2 regions of the Leifsonia sp. GW821-FHT13C05 genome follow, and region 2 is predicted to be linked to the other one. Evidence: predicted binding sites of a transcription regulator. Region 2 holds the regulator's gene; the other holds the start of a gene.
The links. The regulator HspR, encoded in region 2, represses chaperone genes until heat shock. The targets are predictions, from matches to a motif close to AAGTTGAGTCNNNNNGACTCAACTT.

Region 1: the regulator HspR is predicted to act here: its motif matches at 7,795-7,819, upstream of AC1ROC_RS19125 (Hsp20/alpha crystallin family protein).

The regions. Positions count from the first base shown of each region.
Region 1 covers NZ_JBXAPT010000009.1:22,004-36,795, reverse strand. Annotated here, with positions in the region: gene AC1ROC_RS19165 (hypothetical protein) at 1-959, opposite strand, end outside; gene AC1ROC_RS19160 (four-helix bundle copper-binding protein) at 1,063-1,467, shown strand; gene AC1ROC_RS19155 (ArsR/SmtB family transcription factor) at 2,040-2,414, shown strand; gene AC1ROC_RS19150 (cation diffusion facilitator family transporter) at 2,603-3,517, shown strand; gene AC1ROC_RS19145 (cation diffusion facilitator family transporter) at 3,620-4,264, opposite strand; gene AC1ROC_RS19140 (hypothetical protein) at 4,703-5,083, shown strand; gene AC1ROC_RS19135 (hypothetical protein) at 5,080-5,865, shown strand; gene AC1ROC_RS19130 (hypothetical protein) at 6,143-7,405, shown strand; gene AC1ROC_RS19125 (Hsp20/alpha crystallin family protein) at 7,837-8,265, shown strand; gene AC1ROC_RS19120 (HdeD family acid-resistance protein) at 8,404-9,021, shown strand; gene dnaK (molecular chaperone DnaK) at 9,130-11,001, shown strand; gene AC1ROC_RS19110 (nucleotide exchange factor GrpE) at 11,060-11,614, shown strand; gene AC1ROC_RS19105 (J domain-containing protein) at 11,618-12,541, shown strand; gene AC1ROC_RS19100 (chaperone modulator CbpM) at 12,541-12,852, shown strand; gene clpB (ATP-dependent chaperone ClpB) at 12,843-14,792, shown strand, end outside.
Region 2 covers NZ_JBXAPT010000002.1:502,637-517,428, reverse strand. Annotated here, with positions in the region: gene idi (isopentenyl-diphosphate Delta-isomerase) at 1-100, opposite strand, end outside; gene AC1ROC_RS09070 (hypothetical protein) at 210-1,028, opposite strand; gene AC1ROC_RS09065 (MarR family winged helix-turn-helix transcriptional regulator) at 1,084-1,803, shown strand; gene AC1ROC_RS09060 (YciI family protein) at 1,941-2,360, shown strand; gene AC1ROC_RS09055 (RNA polymerase sigma factor) at 2,438-3,646, shown strand; gene AC1ROC_RS09050 (NUDIX hydrolase) at 3,590-4,039, opposite strand; gene AC1ROC_RS09045 (MFS transporter) at 4,162-5,628, opposite strand; gene AC1ROC_RS09040 (hypothetical protein) at 5,764-6,768, shown strand; gene AC1ROC_RS09035 (GTP pyrophosphokinase) at 6,781-7,521, opposite strand; gene AC1ROC_RS09030 (C39 family peptidase) at 7,558-8,172, shown strand; gene dnaK (molecular chaperone DnaK) at 8,376-10,238, shown strand; gene AC1ROC_RS09020 (nucleotide exchange factor GrpE) at 10,241-10,933, shown strand; gene AC1ROC_RS09015 (DnaJ C-terminal domain-containing protein) at 11,101-12,090, shown strand; gene AC1ROC_RS09010 (heat shock protein transcriptional repressor HspR) at 12,093-12,509, shown strand; gene tdh (L-threonine 3-dehydrogenase) at 12,621-13,664, shown strand; gene AC1ROC_RS09000 (glycine C-acetyltransferase) at 13,664-14,792, shown strand, end outside.

The DNA of each region.
Region 1 (14,792 bases), on a different contig from region 2:
GTCAGCGCAAAGCCGATTGAGCAAACCAGGACGACAACAACTGCCATGGATATTCGACTCCGAAATCGTGCGGTGACGACCACCATGAGGGCGAGACCCGCAATGGCGATTGCTGCTGGAATCGTGTTCGAGATTGCGACGCTGCTGAAGCCCGTAGCAGCCAGCAGTGTCTGAAGAATCGCGACCGCCGCGGCCGCGACCGCCCATCGCAATCGTGGCAGCTGGGGAAGAACATCGACCGCGACCAAACCCAGCAGCGCAAGGGGAAGATCCGGCGGCAACCACCCCGCAGCAGTCAAACCCACAGTAAGCGCAGCGCGGAACGCGAGGAAAACGATCACGGCTGCGGTCAGTGCAAACCGGAATTCTGTTGTTCGGGTTATCACCCATGCGGCGGCCACCGCCGCGAACAACATAATCGGTAGATACACCAGTTCCGTGAACTGTGGAACATCGGTTTCGTATTCCATAACGACGATTTGCGACGCAGCTAGAAGCACCGCAGACACGCCGATGTGAAGTCGCGGCCACGGCCGATCCGCAATGCTCACCAGTATCGCGGCCAGCAGAACGGTTGTCGCAATCACCGATAGCAAGTGCGGGGGAGACCACAGGACGGCGTCACGGCCAAACGCGGTGTGCCAATACGCGTCCACCGGTGCGGCGGCGACAGTTGCGGCCGCACTTGCGGCCGCAAGCAGGAAGCCGGGCTCCCTGGCGAGGGCTCGAATCGACCCGCTCCGGCTGAGTAGCCGTATTCCCCAGAACCCCAACACAGTTCCGACGGACGCGAACGAGAGGTACAGCAACGAATGAGGCGGGATGAAGACACTGTCACGACCAAGAGTGGTGTGCCAGGAGTCATCCCAGTAGGCGGAACCTAGACCCGCGATGCTGGCAATTACGACGATCCACGCACTCCACTGGCCGATGCCGCGAACCCGGACCGAAGGACTCATATACGAATGCTACTACCCCCAGGGGGTATTCTTCTAGTCTTTGGGTTCCGATCGGCGTACCGTCACTTCCGTAGGGGGACTGCCAATCCATGAGGAGAAACCGATGTCCACCGTTCAGCAAATGCTCGAGAGCTACCCAGCCGATCTCAGCGGCGTCGACCAGGAGAAACTCGTCGCCTGCATCCAAGCGTGCGGCGAATGCGGGCAAGCGTGTACCGCCTGCGCCGATGCATGCCTCAGCGAAGAAATGGTCGCCGAACTCGTCAAATGCATCCGCACGGACCTCGACTGCGCTGACATCTGCGCCTCCACCGAAGCCGTGCTTTCCCGTCACACCGGCTATGACGCGAACGTCACCCGAGCGGCGCTCGAAGCCTGCCGTACCGTGTGCGGCGCGTGCGCGGACGAGTGCGAAAAGCACGCCGACATGCACGAGCACTGCCAAATTTGCGCCGAGGTGTGCCGGCGCTGCGAGCAGGCATGCGCCGACCTCATCAGCATTCTCTGAAGACCCGCTACGGGCTTCAGCGTCTTGGCGGCCGCCAGGTGAATGGCGGGCTCAAACCAGCCAAAACACATGCGCCCGTGAGCGTCCGCCCAACGAGCCCGTGACCGCGCGGGTACGCTCACGAGCGTTGATAACGAACTCATCACCGGACCGGAGATGACTTCACAACACGCCATGCACGCCATGCACGCCATGCACGCCATGCTGAGTGCAGTGAACCACTGCTAGCTGGCGGTGCCTTTGGCACCCTTCAGTGTATTCGTGGTCAGCAACAGCCTCCGACTGCGCAGCTTCAAAGGACACCGCACCCTCACACCTGCATTGCCACGGCAAGCTGACGCGGTCACCGCGACCGAGCCCATCGTTCGGTAGGAACATCGGCCGCTTCCTTGTCCTCATTAAGGGGGACATGATAAGAATGTGTGTCCGCACCCGAAGCGGACAGGGGGCTCAGCGCTGGTGACCCGAACACCGCGCATTTCCTTGACTCCCAGAGGGCCCGAGCGATGCTCGGGCCCTCTGTTTTCGTGGCAGCAATCTACTCCGGCCAGACTTAATGCAATAATTTGCGTATGGATGCAGATAACGCGATTTGCGGGCGCTTGCCTGACAGTCAATACGTCGAGTTAGCCGTCGAAGTGTTCGGAATGCTCGCTGACGCCACCCGGGTGCGAATCATCCTCGCCCTGCGCGACCAGGAACTCTCGGTCAACCATCTCGCCGACATTCTGGACAAAACCCCCGCATCCGTCTCCCAGCACCTGGCGAAGCTCCGCCTCGCCCGGATCGTCTCGACCCGCCAGGAAGGCACCCGAGTCTTCTACCAGCTCGCCAACGAGCACGCGCGCCAACTCGTCTCAGACGCCATCTTCCAAGCCGAACACGCCCTCGGCGGAAGCCCCCGCCACCACCACGCGCAACCCGAGAGCGACGAGGCGACCGCGTGACCACCCCGCACCCGACAAGCCAAGACCAAGACCACGACCACGACCATCAGCACGGGCACGACCAAGCCGACGACCACGACCACGGTCACGACCATCAGCACGAGCACGGGCACGGGCATAAGCATGAGCATGAGCATGAGCATGGACATGACCACCCGCACGGTGGCGTCCGCGGGTTCCTCTACGACATGTTCGTGCCGCACACGCACGACTCGGCCGACTCGATCGACGACGCGATGGAGGCCAGCACAGCCGGTGTTCGGGCCCTGAAGATCTCGATGTTCGTGCTGCTGGGCACAACCGTGTTGCAAGCCCTCGTGGTGGTCTTCACCGCCTCGGTCGCGTTGCTGGCCGACACGATCCACAACTTCGCCGATGCCCTGACAGCGGTGCCGTTGTGGATTGCCTTCGTCCTCGCGCGCCGCGTCGTTTCACGCCGCTACACCTACGGGTATGGGCGCGCCGAAGACCTCGCCGGCATGTTCATCGTCTTCGTCGTCGCGCTCTCCGCCGTCGTGGCGGGCTGGGAAGCGATCAGTCGGTTCTTCCACCCGGTCGACATCCGCAACGCGTGGCTGCTGATCCTGGCCGGCCTGATCGGCTTCGCCGGCAACGAAATCGTCGCGATCTACCGGATCCGGGTGGGACGCCGCATCGGCTCCGCCGCTCTGATGGCCGATGGCGTACACGCACGCTTGGACGGCTTCACCTCCCTGTCGGTGGTGCTCGGCGCGATCTTCGTCCTCTTCGGGCTGCCGATCGCGGACCCGATCATCGGCCTGCTCATTGCGGTGTCGATCCTGCTCCTGCTCTGGGGCACGGTGAAGCAGATCGGACGCCGCCTCATGGACGGCATAGACCCACACCTGCTCGACAAGGCCGAGCACGCACTGGAAAACGCCACCGGAGTCACCGGCGTGCGAACCATCCAACTGCGATGGATCGGCCACCGCCTCACCGGCGCCGCCACAATCGAGACCAAAGCCGTCACTCTGCACGAAGCAGGAGAGGTTGCCGAACGCGCCGAGCAGCACGTACGAAAAGAGCTGCGGAACCTCGACAGCTTCACCATCACTCCCGTCCAGGCCGACCACCAACACTGAGTACTCGCGGGCCCAGAGCAGCTGCCGGGAAACGCAGGAAACGAGGCCGCCCGGCACAACGTTCCTGCAAGACGCTCCGCATCAAATGTGCTGTCTGAGGGCTCAGTCGTCGTCGAAATCGACCGGCTTACCCCGTAGGGCTGAGATCGCTTTGACGATCAGCTGGATCGCGGCGATGGCGATCAGGACTGCCACCGCCAGCGCGAGCACGGGGTCGAGCCAGTAGAGGCCGTTCGCAGCCAGGATGACGACGCCGGCCACCGCGATCGCTGCCGCTGCGGCGGCATCCGCAAGGGCATCGATCAGGACAGAGCGCATGTGCAGATCCTCGCCCGCAGCCGAGCGACCGAGAACCAGCGCGCCAGCGAGCATCACGACGAGCGTGACCAAGCTGACGATCACCATCGGCAGGCCCTCAACCGGAGGTGAGCCTTCGCGCAGCCGAGAGATTGCCTCGATCGTCACGGCCACCGTCACGGCAAGCAGAAGCGTCGCGTTTACGAGCGCAGCGATCGCAATCGGCCGCTGCGCGTGCGGGTGGTCAGGGTCCCGATCGCGAAGAGCGATCGCGATGAGCCCAACAACAAGGGCAAAGCAGTCGGCAACCGTGTCGCCGGCGGCGGCGAGCACGCTCACTGAGTGAGCAAGGCACCCCGCGATGACCAAGCCGACGATCAGCGCGAGGTTGAGGCAGAGAACGATCAGGATCCGCCGACGCTGACTCCATCTCGGCGCCTTATCGGTCACCGGGGCGGGATCGATCGGAAGCGTCGGACACACCCCTCCTTGTTTCGCGCTTCCAGGAACGAATCACGCCGAACAATTTGGGGACAGTCTTCGTGGCGGAAAGACACTCCATATCGCCGGTCGACAGCGTCGTCCTGCCGTATAAAAACCTCATGCTTTTAAGCGCTGATAAGCGTGATTATGACAGTCTGAGTGTATGCCGTACGCGTGCTAAGAGCATTCACTTCGCCGCCGTAGTCGATTTGGCGTCTGCCCGTGGCGCGCTAGATGGCGGCTCCCCATGCTCGCGCTTTTCTCTCTTACCCTTAGCGTGCATCCTGCCGAATTTGGAGGACGCACTCCAGGCCATGACATGACGCGCATTTTCAGCGTAATTTTAAGGGTGGTTTTTCGCTCAGAATTTGACCTCACGGTGTCAATCCCACGTAAACTCAAGGTATGGCAACTTTGACGCCGCTGGGCCTGCACCGCAGCACGAACATGACTGACGAGCATGAGATCGTTCGGCAGCTGAATGATGCCCTGGGGGCGACGCTCGTGGCGGCGCTGGCTGGGGTGAAGAGTCGGCAGCAGCCGAACGAGTGGGCGCGGCCTGGCGGCGGCATGCCGCGGCCGGCGGCATGGAACCGGATTCAGTTCGCGCACCAGGTTTGGACGGCGTTGCGGGAAGAAGAAGGGCGAGACGTTGCGCGCCGGTGGTTCATCGGTGGGAATCCTTTGCTCGGTGAGAGCACGCCGATCATGGCGATCCGCGAGGACCGCCACGCCGAGGTTCGGCGGGCGGCGCAGGCGTTCATCGACGGCGACGTCGACGAATGACGGCGGCGGAACCGCGCATCTGTAGTGCCACGGGCTTGCGCCTGGTCCCCGTCGACCAGGCTGCCGGCTTCCACGTCGCCAAGTCGCGTTACGCGCAACCATCCGCACCCTGGCGGACGCCGGATGTGCACCGCCAGGAGTGGGGGCGCTTTGACACCCTCGGACGCACCTACTACGTGGCCGAAACCGCCGAGTGTGCGTACGCCGAAGTTCTCTCCCAGTACAAGCGCAAGGCCGGCGAGGTAGACCCGCTCGCGCCAATCGCGGCGGCCCTCGATCTGACAGTCGATCAGCTGCTCGCTCAAATCTCCGAGGACTGGGGCGAGGAGGACTATCGCGCCGTTGGCGCTATCCCTGCCCGTTGGCGATCAGAGCGGCGCATGTACCAGCTCGCGATCGAAGGCGATGGGTGGCTCGTAGACGTGGCGCACCCGGCCACGATCTCGGCCCTGGAATCCGCCCATGACGGCGTCGTGTCGCGGTTCCTGGCGAACCAGGGCATTCCGGCCTTGAACGTGTCAGTTCTCACCAGCGACAACCGCTACGTGACGACCATGCTCGCCGAGATCATGCGGGACGCTGAACTCGACGACGGCACCACCCCGCGGGGCGTCCATTTCGGCAGCAAGCACGGTGGCGCCTGGTGCCGAGCCATCTGGCTTCCCTACCAGGAAGAGATGCCCACCGGCCTCGCGGTTGTGAACACCGCACGCATCGACGAGGATGATCCCGCCTTAACAACCGTCGCCGGATGGCTCCACCTTCGTTCACACAATGGGTAGCGCCTTCGGTCGGAGCCGGGCTGCCCGGGATGGCAACCCAATCTCAGTCATCGCAACGCACGCGCCGACCGCTCGGACCACGTACGCGGCGTACGTGCGCCGTTGTAGGCAGTTCGACCGCGACTCAGCTCTTCGCTTATTGGCGCAGCAGAGCGCGCGCTGGGATGGCAAGCTTCATGACTCGCGCGGGCAGGTGCAATCCTTCCTGCCTTGGGATGTGGCAGGGGCCGCGGCAACCTTATTGCGCCACGGCCGGTCTCGAAGTCGAGTCGCGACCGTGATGGAACTCTCGCGGTTCGTCGGCGACTTCACGCTGCTAGATCATCCTGTTGACCACAAAGACGGCACCAACGGGATGATCGGGATGGTCTCGCGAGGTGTCTCGTCGCAGTGGTTGTTTCAGCGGTCACCGTTGAACACGCTCGGCCGCACAGTTGCACTCTTCGAGCAAACGCCGTACCCAGAAGACGCGCCGTGCCGGGTCCTTACCAAGGGCTGGCAGGAGCGTTTGCTTGGAGCATCGATCACGGAGTACTGCTCTGCCGCCTTCTTGATGCACTCGCTGGCGGTCCAAGGATTGCCGTATCCGTTCGGCTTGCCGACGCAGGACCTTCCGCTCTTCGCGGATAAAGACGACGAGGAGTCTTTTCACCGGATCGCACACCGGAGCTTCTTGGCCACCATCGAAGAGTTTCAACGCCCGATACCCCGGCTTGCCGAAGCCGCCGAGCAATGGCAGGTACCGGAGTTCGACCTCGAGCCCTGGGGATTCAACGCCCTGCAGGATCGTCCTTTCGTAGGGGGAATGAGCGATGGGCACTGGATCGCTCCGTGCGCGCCTATCGTGCTGCAGAAGGCATCCAGCCCTTCGATCGCGTATGCCGGCCTCGCAAAGTTCAAGAACGACTTCACGTACGAGCTGGGATACCTCTTCCAGGCCTACATCGGTCGACACCTGCGCCTGATCCGGGGGGCCGTCGTCCACCCCGAAATCCACTTCCGCCCCTCAAATCAATCGGTCGACTGGGTCCTGGTCACGCCGACTGCCACATTCCTGATCGAATGCAAGAGCGCCTTCCCGAGTGCTGACGTCCGAGAGGGACGCGCGACTCTCGTCGAGGCCCATCAGAAGGTGATCGGCAGGGGTATCGACCAGATCAACAGGACTGCAGCGCGTATCCGCGAAGCGCGACCAGAATTCGCAGACATTCCAGCCGATCGTCCCCTCATCGGGCTGGTTATAACGCTCGGCGACTATGACCTCGCCAACAACGAGCTTCTACGCTCACAATTGACAGCCGCGCAGGTTCCGACGGCAGGGATCTCGAGCGAATTTCTCGAACGCGCGGTAGGGCATCCCGCTCCCGTCTGGGATCACGTGGCGAAGATTGCCACCTCTTCAGTGAGCGCATCGAATGTCTTTGAGCCCCGGCACTTGCTCGACGCCTACCCGGCTACGCGTCGCAACGCGATCATCGATGCCGCGTACGAGCTACTTCCAATCGTGCAGAGTCTCGGCAGCCGCGGCTTGCCGTCCTAGACCACACTTTCAAGGGCGAGCACGTACAGCCGTCGGTGATCCTCCGGGATCGCTGCCCCGAGTGCAGCGCGGGCGCTGCGGTAGTCCGGATCCTCGCCCGCCTCACCAGTGACGCGCTCTGGCACCGGTCGCTTCGGCTACTAAATGCAATGACCCGCTGACTATCTACCCCTGGCCACGCGGAGCGGGAGGGGCCTTTTCCTCCGTCACGAAATCGACGCCCGACAGACTTGACTTTCGACGTCCCGAGTAGAAAATTTATGGCGACGGATAGAGATTATCTGCGACACACAGTCGGTTGGTGGCCGGGATACCGGCTCTCACCAGCCCAAAAAATCGGCTGGAGGAGAAATAAAACCTGCACCGATGGCGTCAGAAGTAGTACAACAAAGTTGAGTCGAGCTAACTCAAGTCAAGAAAGGAGATTCCTCGTGGCTATGTCGTTTGACCCTTTCAGCCAGCTGGACCGCCTTGCGGCAACCGTGCTTGACACGGCTCGCGCGCCGCGGCTGATGCCGGTGGACCTGTACCGGGTAGGTGACCGTTACGTTCTCACCGCGGACCTTCCGGGAGTAGACCCCGACTCGGTCGATGTTGATGTGGATGGCCAGGTTCTGACGATCCGAGCAGAGCGGAACGCCTCAAGCGTTGAGGGTGCCAAGTGGCTCACCCAGGAGCGCCCCTATGGCTCGTATGTTCGCCAGTTCAGCCTCGGCGACGGCGTCGACCTCGATCAGATCAGCGCGAACTATGAGAACGGTGTTCTGAGCATCGGCATCCCGGTGAACGAGAAGACCAAGCCGCGCAAGATCCAGATCACTGGCAAGCCGGAAAGGAAGAAGCGCCTCCTCGGGGCGTGACCAAGCCGGTGTGGGGAGGGCGGGGGTCCTTCCCCACACCGCCCGGACCGCGGCGGGCTATGCGACCATCGTCGCCCCGCCACGGGCCCGGAATCTCGTTGCCGTTCACACGGCGAAGCTCAAAGAAAGGGGACTTCTGTGACTTCAGCAAACCCGATTAACGCCGTCATCCACGACTTTGCGCTGGACGCACGAAACCTGACCCGGTCTGCGATCAACGGCATTCGCGCTGCGATCGGGGTCAGTGGTCTGCTCGCCCTCGTCCTGGGCATCGTGCTGCTCGTGCAGCCGATCAAGACCCTCGCAGCACTGGCGGTGATCTTGGGCATCTACTTCGTCATCGCCGGCGCGATCCGGCTTGGAATGGGTGTATTCAGTAAGGGGATCAGCGCCGGGATCCGGGCGTTGAACGTGATTCTCGGTGTCCTCTTGGTCGTGGCTGGCATCGTGATCTTCAGAAATTCGGTTGCCGCCGCAGCGACGTTGGTCATTTTCGCGGTGGCCTTCATCGCGGTCGGATGGATCATCGAGGGCGTGATCGCGATCACCGAGTCGGTGCGGACGACCACACCCGCATGGCCGGTCGCCTACGGCATCCTCAGCATCCTCGCCGGCATCATCATGCTCTTCCTTCCCGCGTCTTCGGCCGTCGTACTGGTCGTCTTCGCCGGTATCGCGCTCATCGTCCTTGGTGCTTTCGGCATCGTGCGCGCATTCACATTCGGCCGGAACGAACTGAACGAGCAAACCGAATAATCCGTGAACGAGCAAACCAAGTAATCCGGGGTCGCCCGACAGGGCGGACCGGAACAGGCACCATCGCTTTCACCAGCGAAATCCCTTCCCGTATGAAAGGAGACTCTGATGGCAAAGGCAGTAGGTATCGATCTGGGCACCACGAACTCCGTGATCGCCGTCTGGGAAGCCGGCGAGGAGAAGGTGATCCCGAACGTCGAGGGCGCACGGACCACTCCGTCGGTCGTGGCCTTCACAGAGGATGGGGAACGTCTGGTCGGGCAGCTTGCACGGCGCCAGGCGATCCTGAACCCGAAGGGCACGATCTCCTCCGCCAAGCGTTTCATCGGACGCACATTCGACGAGATTGAGGAGGAGGCGAAGGCGGTCGGCTTCGATGTCGTCGCCGGCCCGAATGGAGAGGCCCGTTTCAATATTCGCGGAAAGCTCTACGCGCCTGAGGAGATCAGCGCGCTCGTTCTCCGCAAGCTCGTCGACGACGCCAGTAAGTTCCTCGGTGAGAAGGTAACCGAGGCGGTTATCACCGTCCCCGCGTACTTCAACGATGCTCAGCGCACCGCGACCAAGGATGCCGGACGAATCGCCGGCCTTGAAGTGCTCCGAATCATCAACGAGCCCACCGCCGCGGCTCTGGCCTACGGCATGGACAAGAAGGAGCACGAGACCGTTCTCGTTTTCGACCTCGGCGGCGGAACGTTCGATGTGAGCCTCCTGGACGTGGGCGACGGCGTGGTGGAGGTGCGCTCGACCGCAGGCGACACCCACCTCGGTGGCGACGATTTCGACCGTCGTGTAGTGGATCACCTCGCCGATGAGTTCCAGAAGGAGAACGGTATCGACCTGCGCAAGGATCCGCAGGCGCTGCAGCGCCTGTTCGAAGCCGCGGAGAAGGCCAAGGTCGAGTTGAGTTCGGTGAGCCAGACCCAGGTGAGCCTGCCGTTTGTCACCGCGGATGCCTCGGGCCCCAAGCACCTGACCACCACGCTTAAGCGGTCCGTGTTCGACAACTTGACCAATGACCTCGTCGAGCGCTGCCTGGGCCCGGTCCGGCAGGCGATGGCCGACGCGAAGGTCACCGAGAACGACATCGACGAGGTCATCCTCGTCGGCGGGTCCACGCGCATCCCTGCCGTGCAGGCTCTGGTTAAGCGCCTCACTGGCGGCAAGGAGCCGAACATGACGGTGAACCCGGATGAGGTCGTCGCCGTTGGCGCGGCCATCCAGGCCGGCGTGCTCAAGGGCGACGTCGACGATGTTCTGCTGTTGGACGTCACCCCGCTGTCGCTGGGTGTGGAGACCCGCGGTGGTGTCATGACGAAGATCATCGAGCGCAACACGACCATCCCCGCACGACGCAGCGAAGTGTTCTCCACCGCCGAGGACAACCAGCCCTCGGTCGAGATCGTGGTTCTGCAGGGCGAACGTGAGCGGGCAGGCGACAACCGTGTCCTCGGGCGTTTCCAGCTCACCGGGATCCGCCCCGCACCTCGCGGTGAAGCGCAGGTCGAGGTGACGTTCGATATCGATGCCAACGGCATTCTCCACGTCACCGCCCGTGATAAGGACACCGGGACCGAGCAGGGCATCACCATCAGCGACACGTCGAACCTTGATCAGAGCGAGATCGACCGCATGGTCAAGGAGGCGGAGCAGCACCGCTCGGAAGACCAGGCCCTGCGCCAGGCGATCGAGGCCCGCAACGAACTGGATTCCGCTGCGTACCAGCTCGAGCGCACGCTCACGGAACTCGGTGATGGCGCACCGCAGCACGAGCGCGCTCGCGCCGAACTGCTGATCGGGCAGGCTCGTGAAGCCGTCCAGAAGGAAGCCTCCGAGCAGGAAGCTAAGGACCTCACAAGCGAGCTGCGGCAGATGGCAGCCTCCCTGGCAGCCGCGCGCGCAACCCAGGGTGAGTCCACCTCGTCCACGGATTCTGCCGACGACACCGATGATGTCGTGGATGCCGAGTTCGACCGGTAGGCAGCTCACGCTGGCCAGACAGACATTGAGGAGAACGACTATCTAGGGAGAGCCGAGAATGAGTGAAGAGGCCGAGGTGACCCGCCAGAGGGAACAGCCCTCAGCGGCAGCAACGCCAGAGGACGGCCTGGACCTGCCAACGCCGGAGGATCTCCGCGCTGCGCAGGAGGTCCTCGCCGCCCAGCTTGCGACCGCTGAAGATCGCTGGCGGCGGGCAGTCGCCGACTTGGACAATCATCGCAAGCGGATGGGTCGGGAGATGGAGGCGGCGCGTGAGCAGGAGCGGCAGCGCGCCGCCCGCGCCCTCCTCCCCGTAGTCGATGGGCTCGAGAGAGCGCTCGAGTTCGCACAGTCCTCCGACGACGGACTGCTCAGCGGAATCACCGCCGTCTACCAGCAAGCCATCGACGCGTTGCGGGAGCTTGGCTATCCGCGGATCGCCGCAGAAGGTGCAGGATTTGATCCGCGCCTGCACGAGGTGGTCTCCGTCACCGACGACCCGAGCGTTGCGCCACGAACCGTGGTCGCGGTCGTCCGCCCCGGTTTCGGATCGATCGGGCGAGTGCTCCGACCTGCCAGCGTTGTCGTGACCCGTGAGGCCGAGGGGAGCTAACCGATGGCTGAGGATCTCTACCAGGTGCTGGGGGTGCCGCGGTCCGCAGATCAGAAAGAGATCCGGCGGGCCTACCGCGAGAAGGCACGCAAATTCCATCCGGACATCAATAAGGACCCCTCCGCCGAGGAGAAGTTCAAGCGGATCAGTGAAGCGAATGACGTCTTGTCCGACCCCGAAACTCGGGCGCAATATGACCGCTTTGGAGAGAACTTCCGTCAATACGCCGGCGCGCCAAGCCCAAGCGGCGCAGGTCACACCGACGCGAACGGTCGGCCCCGCCAATCCGGGTGGGCAAGCTCCCCGGGTGGCGCTACGCGAAACATGAACTGGGACGACCTGTTCGGGGATGTCTTCGTGGGTGACATGTTCGGGGGAAGAAGAGCCAGCCGAGGGGTGGACCACACCGCCGTCCTGGAGCTCACCCTGGAAGAGGCCTACCGGGGAGGCCCGCGCATTATCCGGCTCGAGGATCCTGCCGGAGGCACCCGCGAGTATGAGATCAACATCCCTGCGGGCGCACTGGATGGTCAACGCATCCGGATCCCCGGCGCTGGCGGTGCCGGCGACGGGGGAACCAGTGGTGACCTGATCGTCACCTTGCGACTCAAACCCGACCGCCGGTACGAGTTGATCGGCGCGGACATTGAGATGGAGCTGCCGATCCTGCCATGGGAAGCAGCGCTCGGAGCTGACGTCCATACGCAAACACCCGCCGGCCCGATCACCGTTCACGTCCCGGCCGGATCTTCGAGCGGGCGCAGACTGCGCCTCCGCGGACAAGGGATGCCCCGACGCACCGGGCAGCCGGGTGACCTCTACGCCCGGCTGAAGATCGTGGTACCCAAGCAGCTCAACGAGCAGCAGCGGAAGCTGTTCGAGCAGCTGCGCGACGTGTCGAGTACGGAGTCGAGGAGGGCATCGTAATGAGCATTCGATACCTTCCAGTCCGCGTCGTTCAGTTGGACCTTGAGACCGCGGCTTTCAAGGCAGGAGTGCACCCCGATGTACTCCTCCGCTTTGTGGAACTCGGACTACTCGAGGCCCGCCGGGACGCATCAGGAACCCTGTGGTTTCCACTGTCCACACCCTCACGGGTGCAGACGATCCGCCGGCTCCACGCCGAGCTCTCGCTGAACTACGCGGGCATCGGGCTCGTCCTTGACCTACTGACCCGTATCGAAGCCCTTGAAAATCAGCGATTCATCCAGTTGAAAGGAGAACGCTCATGGATATGAACACCTTGACTCAGAAGTCGCAGGAGGCTCTGACCGAGGCGCAGAGCATCGCCGTCCTCGCCGGTCAGACGGAAACCGACGAAGAGCATCTCCTGCTTGCTCTGCTCACCCAGGAGCAAGGGCTCACCGCGCGGCTGCTGCAGAGTACCGGGGTTGACCTGGACGCGCTCCAGTCGGATCTGAAAGCCGAGATCGCTCGCAAACCGCGCACAACGGGGGGCGCTGCTGCACCTGGGCAGGTGTTTCTCAGCCGCAGTCTCGCCGCGACTTTGGAACGCGCGGAGCGGGAGGCGAAGCGGCTGAAGGACTCCTACGTCTCGGTCGAGCACCTGGTCATCGCCCTCACCGACGACGCATCAGGGCGCGCGGCCGCGCGGCTGCTGCGCAACTACGGCGTCAACCGGGAGTCGTTCCTCTCCGCCCTCACTGCGATCCGCGGCAACCAGCACGTCAACTCGGCCACCCCCGAGCAGACCTACGAAGCGCTGGAGAAGTATGGCCGTGACTTGGTCGCGGATGCTCGAGCCGGCCGGCTAGACCCGGTCATCGGTCGGGACTCGGAGATCCGACGGGACATTCAGATCCTCTCCCGCAAGTCCAAGAACAACCCGGTTCTGATCGGGGAGCCTGGTGTGGGTAAGACAGCGATTGTCGAAGGCCTCGCCCAGCGCATCGTTCGCGCGGACGTTCCGGAGGGGCTGAAGGATAAGACGATCTTCTCCCTCGACCTTGCCTCGCTGATCGCGGGCGCGAAGTTCCGCGGCGAGTTCGAGGAACGCATGAAGGCAGTTCTGGCTGAGGTGACGGCCGCCGAGGGACGCATCCTGCTGTTCATCGACGAGCTGCATACGCTGGTGGGTGCCGGAGCGACCGAAGGTGCGATGGACGCTGGCAACATGCTCAAGCCCATGCTCGCCCGTGGTGAGCTGCACCTGATCGGGGCGACCACCCTGGATGAGTACCGCAAGCACATCGAAAAGGACGCCGCCCTGGAGCGTCGTTTCCAGACGGTCCTTGTTGATGAGCCAAATGTGGAGGACGCGATCTCCATCCTCCGTGGCCTCCGCGAACGACTGGAGGTGTTCCACGGTGTCCGCATCCAGGACAATGCCCTCGTCGCCGCGGCGGTGCTCTCGCACCGGTATATCACCGACCGGTTCCTACCGGACAAGGCAATCGACCTGATCGATGAGGCCTGCGCGCGGCTGAGGACGGAGATCGATTCGATGCCAGCCGAGCTGGACGAGCTGACGCGTCGGGTGACCAGGCTGGAGATCGAGGAGGCGGCACTGGCTAAGGAGACCGACGCAGCAAGCAAAATCCGCCTTGAGGAGCTCCGCCGTGAGCTGACTGATCTGCGCGGAGAGGCCGACGCCAAGCGAGCCCAATGGGAAGCCGAGCGTCAGGCGATCCGTAAGGTGCAGGAGCTGCGCAGCGAGCTGGAGCGGCTGCGCCGGGAGGCGGAGGATGCCGAACGCGCATACGACCTGAATCGTGCGGCGGAGCTTCGCTATGGGCAGCTCGCCGACGCCGAGCGTCGGCTGAAGGCCGAAGAAGAGCGGCTGGCATCCAAGCAGGGAGCGCAGCGGCTGCTCCGTGAGGTCGTCACGGAGCAGGAGGTCGCCGAGATCGTGGCAGCCTGGACGGGCATCCCCGTCGCCCGCCTGCAGGAGGGGGAACGGAACAAGGTTCTGTCGCTGGATCAGACGCTGAAGGAGCGGGTGATCGGCCAGGATGAAGCGATCTCGCTCGTCAGCGACGCGATCATCCGCGCCCGTTCCGGCATCCGCGACCCGCGCCGGCCGATCGGCTCGTTCATCTTCCTCGGGCCGACCGGCGTGGGAAAGACAGAACTGGCTAAGGCCCTCGCCCAGTCGTTGTTCGACAGCGAGTCCGCGATGATCCGACTCGATATGAGCGAGTACCAGGAGCGACACACT
Region 2 (14,792 bases):
GCAGGGGCGTGTCCGTGGTGTGGACGGTCGCTTTGTCGGCGACCCCGATCGGGGTGCCGTCGTCGGCGAGCAGGACGACCTCTTCGCGGGATGCGGTCATGCATCCATTCTCGCCGATCAGGACGCGGGCACTCGCCCCCGCCGCACGGCGGAACGCGAGCGCGCCCCGGTCCCTGGGGAACCGGGGCGCGCCCGCGTGGTCACGGTGCTCACTCCGCCGCGTCGGACGGCTGACCGTCCTGGGCGGGGCGCTCGCGCCAGCCGAGGTTGCGGGCCATCGCTTCGAGCGTTTGGAGCGTGGTCGTGTAGTCCTCCTCCGCGATGCCGGCGGTCACCGCATCCCGGACTCCCTGGATGCGCGCCAGCGCCGACTCGTACGCCGCACGCCCGGCCTCGGTCAGCTCGACGCGCTCGTTGCGCTCGCCGGACAGGGTGACCCATCCGCGCTCCGCGAAATCGGCGATGGTCGACTCGACGCGGGAGGCGGGGGAGTGGTGCTTGCGGGGGTGGTCGTGGTGGTGGGGGTGCTCGCCGTGGTGGTGGTCACCGTGCGGGTGCTCGCCGTGGTGGTCGTGCGGGTGCTGGTGGCCAGCGGCGAACGGACCGGGGCGGTGCGGGTGCTCCCCGTGGTGCTGCGCGCGCAGCCCCTCGAAGCGCTGACGGCGTTCCTCCCAGAAGGCGGCGCGCTCGCTGTCGGAGGCGAATCGGGGGTGGTCGCCGAAGCGTCCGTGCCCGTCGCTGTCCCGCCGGGACTCGCCGCGGCCGTTCCAGCCGCGCGTGCCGCCGAACGGCATGCGGCCTCTGCCGCCTCGGTTGTCTCGGCTGGCCCGTCCACGGCGGGGCGGGAGGGCAGCGGCGACCTCGTCGACGCTGGTGGCGCCGTCGGCGATCGTGCTGAGGATGCGCCAGCTTCCGCGGCGGAGGTCGAAGTCGGAGAGCTCGTCGCGCATCCGGTGGCGGAGCTCGTGCTCGATGACGCCGAACCAGTAGGCCGGCGGGGTGGTGTGTGAATTCGTGTGGGTGTTCATTGTCGAACCCTTTCCTATTGCATGTACTGTTACAAGCAGTTGTATGATTACATACATGGAAATGGATGGTCAAGCCCCCGAATCCGATTCGCAGGATGCGGACATCGTCGCGCTCGTCGAGCAGTCGCTGATAGCCGTGCGCCACGACCAGTCGCGGCGTCGGATGCACGGAGGCCCGCCCAGCCACGGGATGCCCGGACGCCCGCCGTGGCAGGACGGCTTCGGCCGCACCGCCCACGGCGGCCCGGGCTGGGGCGGCCACGGCGACCACCACGACCCGCGCACGCACGACCACGGTGAACATGGCGAACACGGTGGTGGCGATCAGGAGCCGGGTACTGGCGCAGGCGCCTTCCCCGGCTTCCCCGCGTTCGGCGACTCCGGTCGTCCGGGTCCCGGACGCCGCGGCCGCCCCGACGGCTCACTCGGACGCGCCGCCCGCTTCCGGATGCTCGACGTGCTCGAAGCGGCCGAGCGCGACGGCACGACGTACTCGATCAGCACCCTCGCGCCCGCCATCGGCGTCGACCAGCCGCGGGCGAGCAGGCTCGTGCAGGAGGCGGTCGATCGCGGACTCGTCAGCAGGGTCACCGATCCGGCGGATGCGCGGCGCACCCTCATCCAGTTGACCGCCGCGGGACGCAAGCAGATCGGCGAGGTGCGCACCCACCGGCGCTCGGCGGTGGAGCAGGCCCTCGCGACGTTCACGCCGCAAGAGGCGCGGGAGTTCGCGGACCTGTTCGCCCGGTTCGTGCGGGCGTGGCCGCGCGACTGACCGCCGACGCCCGCTTCCCACCCCAGCGCGCAAAAGAAATTCCGAAATCTCCCCGCATTCATGTCGATCGGGGCTCGCGCCGTTCGACCTCTGGGTGCAAAGGTCGAAGAGCGACCTCAGATCAAGGAGAAAACCCAATGTCCAAGTACATGCTCATCCTGCGGCCCACCGAGGCTGCTGCGGCGGCTTTCGCGAACGTCGACTTCACCGAGGTCCTGGATGCGATGGGCCGGTTCAACGACGAGCTCATCCGGGCCGGGGTCCTGCTGGCCGCCGAGGGTCTCGCCGACCCGAGCGAGGGCGTGGTCGTCGACTTCACCGGGGAGGCGCCGGTGGTCACCGACGGTCCGTACGGGGAGACGCGCGAGCTGTTCAACGGCTACTACATCCTCGATGTCGCCTCTGTGCAGGAGGCCGTCGAGTGGGCGAAGCGGGCGCCGATGACGTCCGGCAGCATCATCGAGATCCGCCGTGTGCCGTCGATCGACGAGTTCCCCCAGGACAACGAGTGGATCCAGAAGGAACGAGCCTGGCGCGAGCAGACCGGGCAGCTCTGAGCACGCCAGGCTCGCCCACTCCGGCGCCCACCCCACCGCCCACCCCGGCGCGCGCGGCGGTCGAGGCGGTGTGGCGGATGGAGTCCGCCCGCGTCGTCGGCGCCCTCGCGCGCTACACCGGCGACTTCGCGCTGGCCGAAGACCTTGCCCAGGAGGCGCTTGCAGAGGCGCTCGTCTCCTGGGCGGTCGACGGCGTCCCCGCGCAGCCGACCGGCTGGCTGTTGACCGTCGGGCGGCGCCGGGCGATCGACTCGTTCCGCAGGAGGGCGGCCCGCGATGAGCGGTATGCGCTCCTCGCCCGCGACCTGGAGGAGGAGCTGCCGGGTGCCGACGCCCTGTTCGCTCCGGATGCCATCGACGACGACGTGCCCGCGCTCATGTTCGTCAGCTGCCACCCCGTCCTCTCCCGGGAGGCGAGGATCGCCCTGACCCTGCGGGTCGTCGGCGGTCTCACGAGCGAGGAGATAGCGCGGGCGTTCCTCGTGCCGGTTCCGACCATCCAGGCCAGAATCACCCGCGCGAAGAAGACCATCGCCGCCGCGCGCATCCCGTTCGCGATCCCGGAGCCGGACGAGCGCGCCGAACGCCTCGGCTCGGTGCTGCAAGTGGTCTATCTGGTGTTTTCGGAGGGCTCGTTCGCATCCACTGGCCAGACGTGGATGCGCACCGACCTCGCCGACGAGGCCAGGCGGCTGGCGCGGGTGCTGGTGCGCCTCGCCCCTGAGCCGGAGGTGTTCGGCCTGCTGGCGCTGATGGAGCTGACCGCCGCGCGCTTTCCGGCCAGGATGGATGCGCGGGGCGAGCCGATCCTGCTCGAAGACCAGGACAGGGGTCTGTGGGATCAGGCGGCGATCCTCCGTGGTCGCGCAGCTCTCGCGCACGCCGCATCCGCCGGCCGCGGGCTCGGGGCGTACGGTCTGCAAGCGTCGATCGCCGAGTGTCACGCGGTGGCGCCGTCGGTGGCGGAGACCGACTGGAAACGCATCGTGCTGCTCTACGAGGCACTCGGCCGGCTGGCCCCGTCGCCGGTCATCGAGCTGAACCGCGCGGTCGCGGTGGCCATGTCCGACGGCCCGGCAGCGGGCCTCGCTCTCGTCGACGCGATGGTCGCGCGCGGCGACCTCGCGGGCTCCTACCTGCTTCCGGCCACCCGGGGCGAGCTGCTGACGCGCCTCGGCCGACGGGATGCGGCCATCGCCGCCCTCGAAGAGGCGCACGCCGCCTGCCCGTCACCCCCCGAGCGCGCCGCCCTCTCCCGCAAGCTCGCCGCCCTCCGCGCCCCCTGACAGCGCGAGCGCAGGGATGACGCGGTCGCGGAGCAATGGGGCGAGGTCGCCCAGCGGGTCGGCCGGGTCCGACCAGCGCAGCTCGGCGATCTCCGCCGCGGCCACCGGCACGCCGGCGAGTTCGGCTGCGTATACCGTCGCATCGAGCGTGTGGCCGGGTTCGTTCGCGGCGTCGGCCTCCCACGCACCCAGCAGCCGGAGTTCGTCGATGGCGAGCCGGATGCCCACCTCCTCGCGCACCTCCCGCACCGCGGCCTCGGCCGCGGACTCGCCGGGCTCCGGCTTGCCGCCGGGCAGCATGAACCGGGATGTTCCCCGCTTGCGCACCGTGAGCACGTGCCCGTCCTCCCTGACGAACGCGACGGCGGACACGATGATCACGGGGTGCGGCATTCTTCGAGCGTATCCCGGCAGCATCCCACGCCGATGTCCCGCCTCCGCGTCCGCGCGCATCCATCGAGTCCGAAGTTGTTCACGCCCAGCGCGGCGTGTCGCGTGAACAAGTTCGGACTCGATTACTTCGTAGCGCGCACCGGGATGAGGAGGGCGAGGCCCGCGGCCAGCACCAGCACGATCCCGAGAATGCCCCAGTACTGCGCGCCGCCGACCGCGACGAACGTCGCGAACAGCAGCGGCGCGAGGAACGAGACGGCGCGTCCGGTGGTCGCGTACAGCCCGAACACCTCGCCCTCGCGGCCGGCGGGCGTGACTCTGGCGAGGAACGTCCTGCTCGCCGACTGCGCCGGCCCGACGAACAGGCACAGAACGAGGCCGCCGATCCAGAACGCCGTCGCGCCGAGGTCGTGCGCGAAGAACACCGCGAGCCCGGCGATCACGAGGCCGACCAGGGAGGTGACGATCACCGGTTTCGCGCCGAACCGGTCGTCGAACCGGCCGGAGACGAAGGTGCTGATGCCCGCGACCACGTTGGCCGCGATGGCGAAGATGATGACGTCGCCGCTGCTGAACCCGAACGTGCCCTGGGCGAGGATGCCGCCGAACGTGAACACGCCGACCAGCCCATCGCGGAACAGCGCGGACGCGATCAGGAAGAGCACCGTGTTCCTGCTCTCCTTCCACAGCGTCCCGATGTCGCGCACCAGCACGCCGTACGACTGGAAGAACCCGACGCGCGGGCGGCGGGAGCCGATCGGCATCTCCGGCACGGCGATCAGCACGGGCAGCGAGAAGATCAGCGTCCAGGCGGCGGCGATCAGCGCGATGATCCGGATGTTGAGGCCGGCGTCCTCGGTGACGTGGAGCATCCCGCCCGTGCCGTCGTCGTTGCCGGTGACGAGACCGAAGTAGACGATGAGGAGCAGGACGATGCCGCCCAGGTATCCCGCGCCCCAGCCGAACCCGCTGACCCGGCCAACGGTCTTCGGCGTGGAGACCTGCACCAGCATCGCGTTGTAGTTGACCGTCGCGATCTCGTAGAAGATCGTGCCGACGGCCACCAGGACCACTCCGAACAGGAAATAGCTCGGCTCGCCGACCACGAAGAACATCAGCGCGGTCATCACCACGACCACGCCGGTGTTGATGCCGAGCCACAGCTTGCGCCTGCCGGACCCGTCGGTGCGCTGCCCGAGCACCGGCGCGATCAGGGCGACCACGATGCCCGCGATGGCGAGCCCCCAGCCGAGCCCGCTCGACAGCGGAGCCTCTGCCGCGGTGACGGCGGCGTGGGCCGGTCCTTTGAGGTCGGTCTCCGCATCCCGGGCGGCGACGAGGGCGGGGTCGACGAACAGGCTGCCGGTCAGATAGACGGTGAACACGAACGTGGTGATGACCGCGTTGAACGCCGCGCCGCCCCAATCCCACAGCGCCCACGACACCACCTGACGACGCGGGATGCGCCGCTCGGCCGAACTGTCCACGAACAGCGGAGAGGTCGAGGTGACCAGGGCGTCGGTGTTCGCGGGCGCCGGCTGCTTGCCGCGCTCGGCGTCGCTGCCGTTCGCGCTCGGAGGAGTGCTCATGTGCACAGCGTATGGGTTCGCGGTTGCCGGAGGGTGAACCGGGACGCCGTGGCGCGCCCGGTGCCGATGATCCGTGCGCGCACGGTTCCCGGTGTCGTCCGGACGCCGGTAGGCTCGCGGCCGAAGGTGCTCCGGATGCGCAATATGTCCGGAGCGGCATACGAGGCACGGGAGGCTGGAATGACCGCTACGGCGCACGAAGTTCGACAGTACGGCTGGGTGCGGCATCTGCTGCCCCGCATCGTGATCGGCGCGCTCATCGCCGCCGCGCTGGTCGGCGTGTACGCGGTCGTCATCGGCCGGTTCGACGAGACCTGCTGGCGGCTCATCGGCACCATCGCGCTGCTCGTGTTCTTCTCGCTGGTGTCCTGGTACGACGCGGACGTCTCCGCCCGGCGCGCTCCCTGGTTCGGGGTGGTCAGCGTGATCACGTCCGCCTACCTGCTGATGGCCGGCCTGGCGAAGATCTGGGTGCCGGTCGCGGGCGGACCGTACGATCCGTTCGCCTACCGCCCGTGGTGGGAGCCGTTCGCCTGGTTCGCACTGGTGGCGGTGACCAGGCTCGGCCTGCTGCACATCCATCTGGTGCTGAACACGCAGCGCCGGTTCACGGGCCCGGTGATGAGCAACGTGACCGTGGTGACCCTGCTGCTCGTGGGTGCGCTGACGCTCGGCCTCTCGCTGCCGCTTGCGCTGCCGACGGTGGACTTCGGCGAGACGTACTGGCGGCTGCTGGCGGTGGTGGCGATCCTGGATGCGCTGGGCACGATCCTGATCCCGCTCACGTACTCGCTGTTCGGGCCGAAGGCGGCGGTGCAGCAGCAGGTGCCACCGCCCGCGGCGACGTTCGCGCCGCAGGCGTTCCCGTCGGCGCCGCCCGCCGCATCCACCCCGCCGATGGCGTTCACGCCGCCTGTCGCGCCCGCAGCGCCCGCATTCCCCGCCCAGGCCGCGCCCGCCCCGCCGGCTGCACCCGCCGCACCGACCGCATCCACCACCCCGGTGCCGCCGACCGCCGCGTACCCGCGGCTCGACGCCGCCGCCGGGCTACGGCTGGAGTGGCCCCGCTACATCAGCGGCCAGCCGCTCCCTGCTCGCCCAGACGGCTCCCCGGACTTCACGGGCGTCGTCGGATACTGACCCGCGGGATGCCTAGATCGCGATCGGCAGCGTGTACTGGTTGCCGCCGTGGTTGCGCACCTGGCGGTGCAGGCTCTCCATCGTGATGTCGAGCTGGTTCGCCTTGACGGCGGCGTCGGTGAGGTCGCGCAGCAGCTCATCCGGCACCTCGCCGTCGTACTTGTAGTAGATCTTGTGCTCGAGGCTCGCCCAGAAGTCCATCGCGACCGTGCGGATCTGCACCTCGACGGGCACCGCGATCGGCCCGCCGGACAGGAACACCGGGACCTCGACGATCGCGTGCAGGCTCTTGTAGCCGTTGGGCTTCGGGTGCGCGATGTAGTCCTTCACGCGCAGCACGTTCACGTCCGCCTGCGCGGAGAGCAGCTCGAACACGTGGTAGACGTCGGAGACGAAGCTGCAGACGATCCGGATGCCCGCGATGTCGGTGATCGCCTCCCTGATCGCGTCGAACGACGGCTCGCACTCTTTGCGGACGATCTTCTGCTCGATGCTCTCCGCCGACTTGAGCCTGCTGTTGATGTGCTCGATCGGGTTGTAGTCGTGCAGCTCGGCGAACTCTTCGCGGAGGATCGACACCTTGGTGGAGATCTCGTCGATGCCGAACTTGTAGGGCATGATGAACCGCGCGAAGTCCGTGTTGAACGCCTGCACCTCATCCAGAGTCGCCGGGTCGATGTTCTGCAGAGCCTCGATGGCCCTGGACGACAGCAGCGGGCCGTTGTGATCGACGTGAAAGGACTCCGGAACCATGTACAGCACGCTATCGACGGTCCTTGTGGAGGCGGTGTGAATCCGGGGTCGTCATTCCCGTACGAGTCGCAGTGGGGCGACCCGCGCTGCAACGAGGCGCTGATCGTCCGCGGGGAGGACCCGGCGGCCCACCACGACTGGATGCTCGACGGGTACGCGACCGCCGACGAGTACCGCTACTGGGCGCGAAACGTCTGCGGCCTGGCCTGCCTCCGTTCCGTGGTGCGGGTGTGGCGGCCGTCCGCCGCCGATGCGACGATGCGCGAGCTGATCGATGGGGCGATGGATGCTGGCGCGCTCGTCCCGGAGGAGCACACCGTCCGCGGCCTCTACTACCGCCCGTTCCTCTCCTGGATCGCCGACGAGTTCGGCCTGGACGGCGAGGTCGTCGAGGGGGTGACCGCGCGCGAGCACTTCTCGGCGGTGGCGCCCGGCGTCGTGGCCATCGCGTCTGTCGCGCCCGAGATCCGCTACCCGGACCGGCCCAACGAGCGGGTCGGCGGCCACCTCGTGCTCGTGCACGGCTTCGACGGGGAGACCGTGTCGTTCCACAATCCGTCCGGCATCGGGCGGACGGCGGCGGACGCATCCCTGCCCGTCGATGAGTTCGAGCGCTTCTACGCCGGGCGCGGGATGCTCCTCCGCGACTGAGCATTCACGGCTGGATGCGCCGTTCTTCCCGCCGATTCCGGGAATGAAACCCCTCTCGCCAAAGTTGAGTCTAGTGTGCTCAAGTTTAGAGCTCGCAGCTTGACAGCCTCCCCCGCGGATGCGACACTTGAGCCGTCGGGACTCAACTCTTGACCCCCAGCTTTTACAACCGAACATCCAGCAACAAAAGGAGAACAGCACATATGTCACGTGCAGTAGGAATCGACCTCGGAACCACGAACTCGGTCGTCGCCGTCCTCGAGGGTGGCGAGCCCACCGTCATCGCCAACGCGGAGGGTTTCCGCACCACCCCGTCGGTCGTCGCGTTCACGAAGGACGGCGAGGTGCTCGTCGGCGAGACCGCCAAGCGCCAGGCCGTGACCAACGTCGACCGCACCATCGCGTCGGTCAAGCGCCACATGGGCACCGACTGGACGGTCGAGATCGACGACAAGAAGTACACGCCGCAGGAGATCTCGGCCCGCATCCTCGCCAAGCTCAAGAGGGACGCGGAGCAGTACCTCGGAGACACCGTGACGGACGCCGTCATCACCGTCCCCGCGTACTTCAACGACGCCGAGCGTCAGGCCACCAAGGAGGCCGGTGAGATCGCGGGCCTCAACGTGCTCCGCATCATCAACGAGCCCACCGCAGCCGCACTCGCGTACGGCCTCGACAAGGGCAAGGAAGACGAGCTCATCCTGGTCTTCGACCTCGGTGGTGGAACCTTCGACGTCTCCCTCCTCGAGGTGGGCAAGGACGACGACTTCTCGACCATCCAGGTCCGCGCGACCGCCGGTGACAACCGCCTCGGTGGAGACGACTGGGACCAGCGCATCGTCGAGTGGCTGATCAAGCGCTTCAAGGACTCGACCGGTGTCGACGTCTCGAAGGACAAGATCGCCCTGCAGCGTCTGAAGGAAGCCGCTGAGCAGGCCAAGAAGGAGCTCTCGTCGAGCATGTCGACGAGCATCCAGCTGCCGTACCTGTCGCTGACGGAGAACGGCCCGGCCAATCTCGACGAGACGCTCACCCGCGCCCAGTTCGAGCAGATGACCAGCGACCTCCTCGACCGCACCAAGAAGCCGTTCCAGGACGTCATCCGTGAGGCCGGCATCAAGGTGTCCGACATCTCGCACGTCGTGCTCGTCGGTGGTTCCACCCGCATGCCCGCCGTGAGCGAGCTCGTGAAGCAGGAGACCGGCGGCAAGGAGCCCAACAAGGGCGTGAACCCGGATGAGGTCGTCGCCGTCGGCGCCGCACTCCAGGCCGGCGTCCTGAAGGGCGAGCGCAAGGACGTCCTGCTCATCGACGTGACCCCCCTGAGCCTCGGAATCGAGACCAAGGGCGGCATCATGACGAAGCTGATCGACCGCAACACCGCGATCCCGACCAAGCGCAGCGAGACCTTCACGACCGCGGACGACAACCAGCCGTCCGTCGCCATCCAGGTCTTCCAGGGCGAGCGTGAGTTCACCCGCGACAACAAGCCGCTCGGCACCTTCGAGCTCACCGGCATCGCCCCGGCACCCCGTGGCATCCCGCAGGTCGAGGTGACCTTCGACATCGACGCCAACGGCATCGTGCACGTGTCCGCCAAGGACAAGGGCACCGGCAAGGAGCAGTCGATGACGATCACCGGCGGTTCCTCGCTGCCGAAGGACGACATCGAGCGCATGGTGCGCGAGGCCGAGGAGCACGCGGCCGAGGACAAGAAGCGTCGTGAGACCGCCGAGACCCGCAACACGGCCGAGCAGCTCGCATACTCGATCGAGAAGCTGATCAAGGACAACGAGGACAAGCTCCCCGAAGACGTCAAGAACGAGGTCCAGGGCGACGTCGACGCGTTGAAGACCGCACTCGCGGGCGACGACGAGGACGCTGTCAAGACCGCGTACGACAAGCTCAACGCGAGCCAGCAGAAGCTCGGAGAGGCGATCTACTCGTCCGCTCAGGCCGACGCGGGCGCCGGTGAGCAGGCTCCTGCAGGTGACCAGCCCGCCGAGGAGAACTCGGACGAGGATGTCATCGACGCAGAGGTCGTCGAAGACGAGGAGAAGAAGTAAGCATGTCGGACCAGAACCCCAACGGGCAGGGCGAAGACCCTGAGCGCGAGGAGCCGGTAGTCCGCGACAAGCGGAGGATCGACCCCGAGACCGGCAAGGTTCGGCAGCCGGCGGGCCAGGACGGCCAGGACGGCCAGGAGGGCGGGGACGCCGGAAACGACGCCCCCGACCTCGCCCACGAGGAACTCGTCGATGTCGGCCCGGCCGACGGCGAGGGCCTCGGGTCCTTCCTCTCCGACGAAGACCTGGACGTGCTGAGCGGCCAGTCGACGGCGGACCAGCTCGCGGCCGAACGGCTCGCCGACCTCCAGCGGGTCACCGCGGAGTACGCGAACTACCGCAAGCGGACAGAGTCCAACCGCGAGATCGAGCGCGAGCGCGCGGTCGGCGACACGGTGAAGAGCCTTCTTCCCGTGCTCGACGACCTCGACCGTGCCGAGAAGCACGGCGACCTCGAAGAGGGCAGCGCGTTCTCGACCATCGCGGCCAAGCTCCGGACCACCGCTGAGCGACTCGGCCTCACGCCGTACGGCGAGAAGGGCGACCCGTTCGACCCGCAGATCCACGAGGCGATCTTCCAGCAGCCGACCCCCGGCGTGACGGTCGACACCGTCGCGGACGTGGTCGAGACGGGCTACAAGCTCGGCTCCACCACGGTGCGGGTGGCCAAGGTCGTCGTCGCGGTTCCGGCCTAGGCTCCGGATGCGCACGCCACGCGAAGCGGCGGGATCCTCATCCCGCCGCTTCCGTGGTGCGCGCTCGCGATAGATGCAGACTTCATACACACAGACTTCACACCAACAGACTTCACACCAACAGACTTCATACACACAGGCACACACAGGCTGAGAAAGGAGGCGCCGTGGCAAGCCAGGACTGGTTCGACAAGGACTTCTACAAGGTTCTTGGCGTCTCCAAGGACGTCACCCCCGCGGAGCTCAAAAAGGTCTACCGCAAGCTCGCGCGCAAGTATCACCCGGACTCCAACCCGGGCGACCCGGCGGCAGAGGCCAAGTTCAAGGAGATCAGCGAAGCGCACTCCGTGCTCGGTGATCCCGAGCAGCGCAAAGAGTACGACCAGATTCGCGCGATGGGCTCCGGTGCCCGCTTCACCGCGCCGGGCTCGGCAGGCCAGGGCGGCTTCGACGACGTGTTCGGCGGGATGTTCGGCGGCGGTGGCAACCGCGGATACAGCTACCAGCAGGGCGGCAACTTCGACGACGTGTTCGGAGGGCTGTTCGGCAACAGCGGCGGTGGCTTCGGTTCGGCGAGCGGCGGATTCCGCGGCTACGGCGGACCGACCCGCGGCCGCGACGTGACCGCGCACACCACCATCGACTTCATCACGGCGACCAAGGGCGAGACCATCACCCTGCAGGCGTCGGACGGCAAGCCGATCAAGGTCAAGATCCCTGCCGGCGTCGCCGACGGGCAGAAGATCAAGCTGCGCGGCAAAGGCCAGCCCAGCCCGGATGGCGGAGAGCCGGGCGACATCGTCCTCACCGTCACCGTGCGCAAGCACCCGGTGTTCGAGCGCGACGGGCTCAACCTGCGCGTCACGGTTCCCGTGACGTTCGCGGAGGCGGCCCTCGGCGCGACCATCGAGGTGCCGACGCTGGGCGGCGACCCCGTCAAGCTGCGCGTCGCTCCGGGAACGCCGAGCGGCCGCGTGCTGCGCGTCAAGGGCCGCGGGGTGCAGACCTCGAAGGGCACCGGCGACCTGCTCGCCGTCGTCCAGGTGGCCGTGCCGTCGCACCTGTCCGCCGAGGCTCAGGAGGCGCTCAAGGAGTTCGCCGCGAAGCTTCCGGACGAGAACCCGCGCGAAGAGCTGCTCGCCAAGGCCCGCGCCTGATCATGGATGAGAACAGCCAGGTCTTCGTGATCTCGATCGCGGCCGAACTGGCGGGGATGCACCCACAGACCCTCCGCCAGTACGACAGGCTCGGTCTCGTCAGCCCGAGCAGGACGGCGGGCAAGTCCCGCAGGTACTCGATGCGGGATGTGGCGAAGCTGCAGGAGATCGCGCGGCTCGGCGCGGAGGGCGTGAGCCTGGAAGGGATCAGGCGCATCCTGGACCTGGAGGATCAGGTGGGAGCGCTGACCACCAGGGTCCGCGAACTGGAGACGGCGCTGGCCGACGAGCTCCTGAACCGCCCGGGCCACCGCGTGTTCGCCGCCGGCCCCGCGGGCGAGGTCGTCTCGCTGCGCGCGGGCACCCGAACCAGGCGCAGCACCCAGGTGGTCGTCTGGCGCCCGCTCGACAGAGACTGAAGCCTCTCGCCCGTCTAGGCTGTCAGCGGCGATACGTCCCGCCTCACGAGGGCGGCGCATCCCGAACAGCTTCAGCACCCCCACGAGGGGCCGTCCACAAGGAAGGTGGCGATGAAGGCTCTCTTCAAGAGCGAGGCCGGACCCGGTCTCGAACTGGTCGACGTACCGGAGCCCGTGATCGGGCAGGAGGACGTCAAGATCCGCGTGCTGCGGACGGGCATCTGCGGAACCGATCTGCACATCCAGCGCTGGGACGACTGGGCGGCCTCCGCCGTCGCCGCCCCGCTGATCCCCGGGCACGAGTTCTTCGGCGAGGTGGTCGAGGTCGGGCCGCTGGTGCACGACGTCGCCGTGGGCGATCAGGTGTCCGGCGAAGGGCACATCGTCTGCGGAACCTGCCGCAACTGTCGCGCCGGCCGCCGCCAGATGTGCATCCGCACCCAGGGCCTCGGCGTGCAGCGCAACGGTTCGTTCGCCGAATACCTCACCCTCCCCGCCACCAACGTCTGGGTGCACCACAGCACCATCGAGCCGGAGGTCGGCGCACTGTTCGACCCGCTCGGCAACGCGGTGCACACGGCCCTCGCGTTTCCCGTGGTCGGCGAGGACGTGCTGGTCACCGGATGCGGCCCCATCGGCCTCATGGCCATCGCCGTCGCGAGGCACGTCGGAGCGCGGTTCATCGTCGGCACGGACATCAGCGCATCCCGGCTCGCTCTCGCGGAGGGCATGGGCGCCGACTACACGGTCGACGTCTCGCAGGCCCCCATCCGCTCGGCGCAACAGGCGCTCGGGATGCGCGAAGGCTTCGACGTCGGCTTCGAGATGAGCGGGGCGCCCAGCGCGCTGCCGCAGATGATCGAGAACATGAACCACGGCGGCCGCATCGCCATGCTCGGGCTTCCCTCCGCGCCGATCGCGATCGACTGGGGCAACGTGGTCACCCACATGCTCACCCTCAAGGGCATCTACGGCCGTGAGATGTTCGAGACCTGGAACGCGATGGGCGCGATGCTGCAGACGTCGGCGACGCTGCGCGACGCCATCGCCTCCATCGTCTCCGACCGGTTCGCCGCGCGGGACTGGGAGAAGGGTTTCGCCGCCGCGGCGTCGGCAGGCGGAGGCAAAGTGATCCTGGATTGGACGGAGCTCTGATGTACGGAACGTTTCGGGAGACGGTCGCGACGCAGCTGAGCGAGATCGAGGAGGCCGGGCTCACCAAGCGCGAGCGCAGCATCCACGGTCCGCAGTCGTCGCAGATCGTGGCGGACGGCGCGGAGGTGCTCAACTTCTGCGCCAACAACTACCTGGGCCTCGCCGACCATCCTGCGCTGCGGGATGCGGCCAAGCTCGCGCTCGACGACTGGGGTTACGGCCTCGCCAGCGTGCGCTTCATCTGCGGAACGCAGGAGCAGCACCTGGAGCTGGAGCGGCGGGTGTCGCAGTTCCTCGGCACGGAGGCGACCATCCTGTTCTCGTCGTGCTTCGACGCGAACGGCGGCGTGTTCGAGACGCTGTTCACCGCGGACGACGCGATCGTCTCCGACGAGCTGAACCACGCATCCATCATCGACGGCATCCGCCTCTCCAAGGCGCAGCGGTTCCGCTACAAGAACCGCGACCTGGCCGACCTGCGCGCCCAGCTCACCGCGGCACGGGATGCGGGCGCCCGCCACACGGTGATCGTCACAGACGGCGTGTTCTCGATGGACGGGTACATCGCCCCGCTGCGCGAGATCTGCGACCTGGCGGACGAGTTCGGCGCCCTGGTGTTCGTGGACGACTCCCACGCCGTCGGGTTCGTCGGGGAGCACGGGAGGGGGACGCCGGAGTTCTGCGGCGTGGCGGACCGGGTGGACATCTACACCGGCACGTTCGGCAAGGCGCTGGGCGGCGCATCCGGCGGCTACGTGTCGTCGCACCGCGAGATCGTGGACCTGCTGCGCCAGCGCGCACGGCCCTACCTGTTCTCGAACACGCTGGCGCCGTCGATCGTCGCCGGCACCATCGCGGCACTCGACCTGCTGGAGCAGTCCGACCACCTGCGGGCGCAGCTCGTCGCCAACGCTGCACTGTTCCGCTCGCTGATGACCGAGGCCGGCTTCGACCTGCTGCCGGGCGAGCACCCGATCGTGCCGGTGATGTTCGGGGATGCAGCGCTCACTGCGCGCATCGCCGACGAGATGCAGCGCCACGGCGTGTACGTGACGGCGTTCTCGTTCCCGGTGGTCCCGCGCGGGAAGGCGCGCATCCGGGTGCAGCTGTCCGCGGCGCACACGGAGG